Regions from separate parts of the Paenibacillus sp. Marseille-P2973 genome, predicted to be linked through region 2. Evidence: riboswitches for the same ligand, from Rfam matches in the RefSeq annotation. Region 2 holds a riboswitch; the other holds the start of a gene.
What was found. A riboswitch is a leader RNA that binds a small molecule or an ion and turns the genes downstream of it on or off. The one in region 2 is predicted to bind S-adenosylmethionine.

Region 1: another riboswitch for S-adenosylmethionine. It lies ahead of KB559_RS24370 (methionine ABC transporter ATP-binding protein); the one in region 2 lies ahead of metA (homoserine O-acetyltransferase MetA).

Annotation. Positions count from the first base shown of each region.
Region 1 is NZ_JAGQEH010000024.1:40,294-43,710, forward strand. It holds gene KB559_RS24360 (COX15/CtaA family protein) at 1-612, shown strand, start outside; gene KB559_RS24365 (Cthe_2314 family HEPN domain-containing protein) at 710-1,426, shown strand; SAM riboswitch class I at 1,521-1,679, shown strand; gene KB559_RS24370 (methionine ABC transporter ATP-binding protein) at 1,780-2,805, shown strand; gene KB559_RS24375 (methionine ABC transporter permease) at 2,805-3,417, shown strand, end outside.
Region 2 is NZ_JAGQEH010000004.1:541,508-544,924, reverse strand. It holds gene KB559_RS12010 (PLP-dependent transferase) at 1-776, opposite strand, end outside; gene metA (homoserine O-acetyltransferase MetA) at 795-1,730, opposite strand; SAM riboswitch class I at 1,851-1,978, opposite strand; gene corA (magnesium/cobalt transporter CorA) at 2,400-3,335, shown strand; gene KB559_RS11995 (HRDC domain-containing protein) at 3,409-3,417, opposite strand, start outside.

The sequences.
Region 1 (3,417 bases), on a different contig from region 2:
ATATTTCCTACGTCTTCGGCCGTCATGGCGCTGCACTTCGGCTTTTCACTGATAGCTTTTGCCAGCTCGGTGATGCTCGTCCTTGGCATTCGCGAAGATGAAGCCAGGGAGAACGGGAAGCAGCCCGCGCCGACCAAACTGTATGTTTCCCGCGGATTCCGTAATTTGACCTGGTTCGCTACAGCCTACACATACATCGTGGTATATATCGGCGCCTATGTGAGTCATACCGATTCCGCCGGCGGCTGTACAGGCTGGCCGCTCTGTAACCGGGAACTCATCCCGGAACTTTCGGGCGGTGTCGGCATCGCTTTCATTCACCGGGTTGCGGCTGCGCTGCTGTTAATCCTGGTAGCCACGGTCGGTCATTTTGCCTATCGTAAACATCCGGGGAACCGGGAAATCCGTTCACTCGGCGTAGCGGCCACCGTGCTGATATTGGTGCAGGTATTCACCGGCGCAAGTATTGTGTTCACGCTGAACAATTATGAAGTGTATTTGTTTACCTCTCTTGCCCATATCATTGTTTTGGCGGCCTTGTTCGGGGTACTTTGTTATATGAGCGTCAGAACTTGGCAGTTAAGCAGAAACAAGGACGGACGTGCTCAATAACATTGTGCAGGAATGAGCTTAGAGACATTCGGGAAGTGTTATACAATAGGCAGGGAGAACGGATACCCGGATTCATTGACGGAAGCGAGGAAACAATATGCTGCGAAGCTTGCTTGGCGAACCGCCAAGAGAAAATGAAGGTCTGCTGAAGGACGCTATCGACGCCATGGTACAATTGACGAAGCTGCTGCAAAAAGAAACGGAGCTCCATAAAGATCCGACCCATGATTTTCGGAAGCTCGAAATTTGGACGCTTGGTCTGATCGCTTCGCTGGATGAATTGGAGCAGTGTCTGCATGCGGCCTCCTTTTTCCGGAAAAAGGTTGTCCACGATTCGGAGCAGGATATGGATCCGGCCGAGCGGGGCGATTATGCGCGATACGTATTTTTTTACAAGGACGGATTCATTCGCGTGTTTGCCACGCTGGACAAGCTAGGTACGGTGTTGAACGAGCTGTTTGATCTCAAAACCTCCAAAGTAAAAGCGCATTTCTCTTACTTCACGGTGCTTCGGCAATTCCGGTACATGAAGGTACATATGGAGCTGGGAGATCGGCTGGTTGCCATTAAAGAAAAATACAAAGAACCGCTCGCCGTCCTGAGACAGCGCCGGAATACGGAGATCCACTACATGAATTCGGAAATGAAGGACGATCTTTGGCAGCGGCATCAGACATTGCACGGGAAAATAGAGCTTGAGGATCTGGACCGTCATCTGCACGATCTGGAGCAAGGTTATCTTATGGTTTGCGAAACGCTGGAAGCGTCCTTTTCCTATGCAAATCAGCGCTGGAAAAAGGTTTCGGGGAGATAGAATATATTTCCGATCGGGCTACGTATTTTTTCCTTTGACAAAACAGGGCAAAACTCCTATACTCTAAACTAGTTTCAGAAATAATTTCATATTTTTCTTATCGAGAGAGGCGGAGGGAAAGGCCCGATGAAGCCCAGCAACCGATTCGAATCAGGTAGGGAGCTACGGCTCCGTCATGCCGATACCGAATGTCATGGTGCTAATTCCTTCAAAATCGCGTTGCACAGTCATCGCAGGTTTTGACAGATGAGAAGGCATTGTCTTTACGTAAAGAGAGCCCTTTGAATCTGTGGGGCTCTTTTCTGTTTTATTGGATTTACTTGGGAAAATTGCGCAAACAGGAGGCTATAAGTTTGATTGAACTCAAACAGCTCACTAAAATATACGGCAGCAAAAAGAAGATGACCACCGCATTATCCGGGCTTAATCTAAAGGTCAACAAGGGGGAAATCTTCGGAGTGATCGGCCACTCCGGCGCGGGTAAAAGCACGCTCATCCGCTGCATCAATTTGCTGGAAAGACCTTCCCAGGGCGAGGTTTGGGTCGGCGGTACGGATCTCACCAAGCTGGGCAAGCGGGAGCTGCAACAGCACCGCCGGAAGATCGGAATGATATTCCAGCATTTCAACTTGCTGTCTTCGGCTACGGTGTATGATAATGTCGCGTTTCCGCTGACGCTGACCGGAACTCCCAAGGCTCAGATTCAAGCCAAGGTGAATGAGCTGCTTGCTCTGGTCGGGCTGGAAGAGCACCGCGGGAAGTATCCCGCTCAGCTGTCCGGCGGACAGAAGCAGCGGGTAGGCATTGCACGGGCCTTGGCCAGCGATCCAGATGTGCTGCTGTGCGATGAAGCTACGTCGGCCCTGGATCCGCAAACCACGGATTCCATTCTGAAGCTCTTGCTTGATATCAATCGGAAGTTCAATCTGACGATTCTGCTGATCACGCATGAGATGCATGTCATCCAGAGCATTTGCGACCGCGTTGCAGTCATTCATGAAGGAGGCATCGTGGAAGAAGGGCCGGTTACCGAGGTATTCCTGAAACCACGTCATTTCGTAACACGGGAGTTCATCAACCGTGACGCAGCCGGCTCGGCCGGCGAAGAAGGCTTGAAGCTGGCGGCATCGGTGCCTCATCCGGAATGGGCGAGACTGGTGAAGATCACATTCCTCGGCGCCAAGACCTATGAATCGGTGTTGTCCCAGGTGGTCCGGGAAACCGGCGTAAACTTCGCGATTCTGCAGGGGACGATCTCAACGATCAAGGACGTGCCGTACGGCAAACTGACGGTTTCCTTTGAAGGAGACGACGAGAAAGTGGAGCGGACGCTTGCTTTGTTAAGAGAACGGGATCTTGATGTGGAGGTGATCGGGTAATGTGGGGGTTGGACTTTTCTAAAATCGACTGGGCCGAAATGGGCACAGCTTCTACGGATACGCTGCAAATGATGGGCTATGCCACCCTGTTCACGTTTCTGATCGGATTGCCGCTGGGCGTGCTCTTATATACCTTTTCCCGTTCCAGTTCGCCGGTTCTTGGGTGGGTCTATCGGATTCTGTCCCTCATCGTCAACATTATCCGTTCCGTACCGTTCATCATTCTGATCGTTGCTCTAATCCCTGTTACCCGGGCGATTATGGGGGTATCTTCCGGAGTGGAAGGAACCATTCCGCCGCTCGTGATCGGAGCCGCTCCGTTCTTTGCCCGTCTCGTCGAGACGGCGCTGCGCGAGGTGGATCGCGGGGTCATTGAAGCTTCGCACGCGATGGGAGCTACGACCTTTCAGGTCATCCGCAAGGTGCTGCTGCCGGAATCGTTGCCCGGCCTAATCGCAGGCATGACCATTACCGCAGTTACCCTGGTATCTTACACCGCGATGTCGGGTATGGTCGGCGGCGGCGGACTCGGCGACTTGGCGATTCGTTACGGGTATTACCGCTACGAGAAGGAAGTTATGATTGTCTCCGTTATTTTCATGGTCATCCTGG
Region 2 (3,417 bases):
CTCTCATGGCGTTCCATTCTCAGTGCCAAGGTCTTCATGCCGCGCATAAGCTGATAGGAGTCGGTTGGGCTGAGCACGGCACCGATGGAATTGTGAAGAAAAGCGATCTCGCGTGACAATTCTTCACCCTTCGTGATAATCAAGCCGGCAAGCACATCGTTATGGCCGCCCAAATATTTGGTCGCACTGTGGACGACAATATCCGCACCAAGTTCAAGCGGGCGCTGAAAATATGGCGTCAGCAGCGTATTATCCACAACGGTCACCAGCTGATGACGCTTCGCCCAAACAGTAACCGCCTCAATGTCGGTAATCATCATCAACGGATTGGTCGGAGTTTCAATGAATACCGCTTTCGTATTCGGTTTGCGCTCGCTCTCAAGGGCGTCCAAATCGTTGGTATCCACATAGGAAGCGCTAATCCCGAACCTGGACAATATCCGCTCCAGCAACCGGTAAGTTCCTCCGTACAAATCAAGCGATACGATCAGATGATCACCTTGGGAAAACAAGCTGAATACGGTCTGCAGCGCGGCCATACCCGAACTGCAGGCAAATCCCGCGTCCCCGCATTCGAGTGCCGCGGAAGCTTCTTCAAGTACAGTTCGGGTCGGGCTCTTCGTACGGGAATAATCAAATCCCGTGCTCTGACCGAGCCGCGGATGCCGGAACGCTGTCGCTTGATATATCGGGTAGTTTACCGCACCCGTGACCGGCTCCTCTACCGAACCGATCTGTGCCAATCTGCTCTCCAAATGCCATTTGTTCTCTTTCACCTTGAATACCCCTCCACTTTAGATCTGATAAATAAATTCGGCCAATTGATCGATATCATAGGGTGTTTCCTGATACACATAGTAATTCAGCCAGTTGGAGAATAATAAATTAGCATGCGCTCTCCAGCTTGAAGCAGGAGTTTTGGAAGGATCGTTATTCGGATAGTAGTTGACCGGCAAATCGATGTCGAGTCCTTTAGCGACATCCCGGTCGTATTCCCATTTGAGTGAACATGGATCGTACTCCGAATGGCCGGTTACAAAAATCTGCTTCCCGTCCCGCGACGCTACGAGATAGATGCCGGCTTCTTCGGATTCCGCCAAGATTTCAAGCTCAGGCACGCGTTCGATATCTTCCCGGGAGACATCCGTGTGACGGGAGTGGGGCACCTGGAACACTTCGTCAAAGCCGCGCAGAAGTTTCACATGCGGATTGTTGACCGTATGCGGGAACACGCCGAAGCACTTTTTCTCCAAGTTCAATTTCCGGACGCCGTAGTGATAATAAAGACCCGCTTGGGAAGCCCAACATATATGCATCGTCGAAGTTACGTGGCTTTTGCTCCATTCGAAGATTTCCTTCAACTCTTCCCAATAATTCACTTCTTCAAATTCAAACTGTTCGACCGGAGCACCCGTCACAATCATACCGTCAAAGCGGCGGCCTCTGATTTCATCAAAGGTTTTGTAGAACATGTTCAGGTGTTCCGCGGACGTGTTCTTGGAAGTATGTGACCGGGGGTGAAGCAAAACGATCTCGACCTGAAGCGGCGTATTGCCAAGCAGACGCAAGATTTGAGACTCCGTCGTTTCCTTGATCGGCATCAGATTCAGAATGGCGATACGCAGCGGACGTATATCCTGCTGATAGGCCCGGCTCTCATCCATCACAAAAATATTTTCGTTCGTAAGCACTTCCTTGGCCGGCAAATGATCCGGTACTTTAATCGGCATGATTTTTCACTCCTTCTGACGACTAGACTGGAATTTTGCTTGCTGAAAGCGGGCGTTGACAAGAAAAAAGACCTCACTCTTAACATAGAGAAAGGTCATCATTTATTCCTGAATGCTCCTCTCTCATCTCTCAGAGACCGGGTGCCAACAAATCGCACTACTCGGTTCCGCAAGAATTAGCACCGTGCGACGTATCGCCGGTTGCCGGGTATCATCGGGCCAGTCCCTCCACCTACTCTTGATAAGAAAATCGTCTAAGTATTTAGTTTTTGTAATCAAATTTAAATATACTGATTTTCATTATACATGAAATGTTTATTTTCACAAGCCAAATGCCCTTATTTGTCCACAACTTTTTGGCTTGAAACAATTCACACCCCGGCGTTATACTAGACAAGTGTTTAAGAGGCACTATATCCCTAATAACAAAGAGGTGAATCCGAGGATGGAAGGCGACCCGAGTCCGCAGTGTAGTATCCTGAAGCAACAATCGCATAGGAAACCGATCAGCAGGCGCCCTGCGGGTAATAACGGGCACTTTCTTTTCCCGGTGTTTTCATAAAACGCCTTATTCGGCGTTCCCGCACCACCGCTGTATCACCTTCCTGTGCTCAGCCAGACCAAAGTGAGCATAACCGGCTGCTTCCAGCCGGAAAGGGAGTGAAGAGCATGAAAATCCGTCATGTAGTCGCCGGTGTATTTACTCCGGTAGCAGATGTAGAAATGACAACAACACCGCCTGAGCAAGGGTTCTATTGGATCGATGCCGATGTTGAAGACCTGGCCCTGCTTCAGCCGCTGTTCTCATTGCACGATCTTGCGGTGGAGGATTGTCTTACCGAAGAAGAGCAGCGCCCAAAAATTGAAACTTATGATAACCACTATTTTATTGTAGTCAACAGTATCCGTTATGATGACGAGGAAATCTTCTTGCGGGCGCTGAACCTTTTTCTGGGCCGGCATTATATCATTACCGTAACCAAACAAAAAATCAACGAACTCCGGGCTGTAAAGCCGATCCTCTGGGAACAGGAGGTCAGCGAGCCCGACCGGTTCCTTTATTTCCTTATCGACCTTGTAGTTGACAATTATTTCATCGTCGGTGACCGGATCGAAGTCAAGATCGAGAAGCTGGAAGAAGACATTCTCATGCATACCAAGCGGTCCCATCTTAACGAAATTATCGGACTACGAAGCGAAATACTCTGGCTTAAGAAAGTGCTGGGTCCACAAAAAGAAGTTATTAATATTCTAAACAAAAAAGATCTGCGGCTGATCGACGACCAATTGCAGAAATATTTCAGCGACATCTATGAGAACGCCGTTAAGATTTCCGAAAACTTCGATACCTTCCGGGAACTCGTAGGAAACTTACGAGAAGCTTATCAGGCCGCCATCGCCAACCGTGCGAACGAAATCATGCGCGTGTTTACGGCGATTACGACGATTTTCATCCCGCTTACGCTAATTACCGGTATCTACGGAATGAACTTCGACCATATGCCTGAACTTCATTGGAAGTACAGTTACTATGTTGTCCTAGGCATTATGATCGTGCTTGGAGCGGGAATGTTCTATCTGTTCAGGAAACGGGACTGGATCTAAAACTAAAATCAGCAAAGCCGGCAAACGGCGAACCATGAACAGGTTCGCCGCTTGCCGGCTTTTTTAGAAGGAATTAACCCGC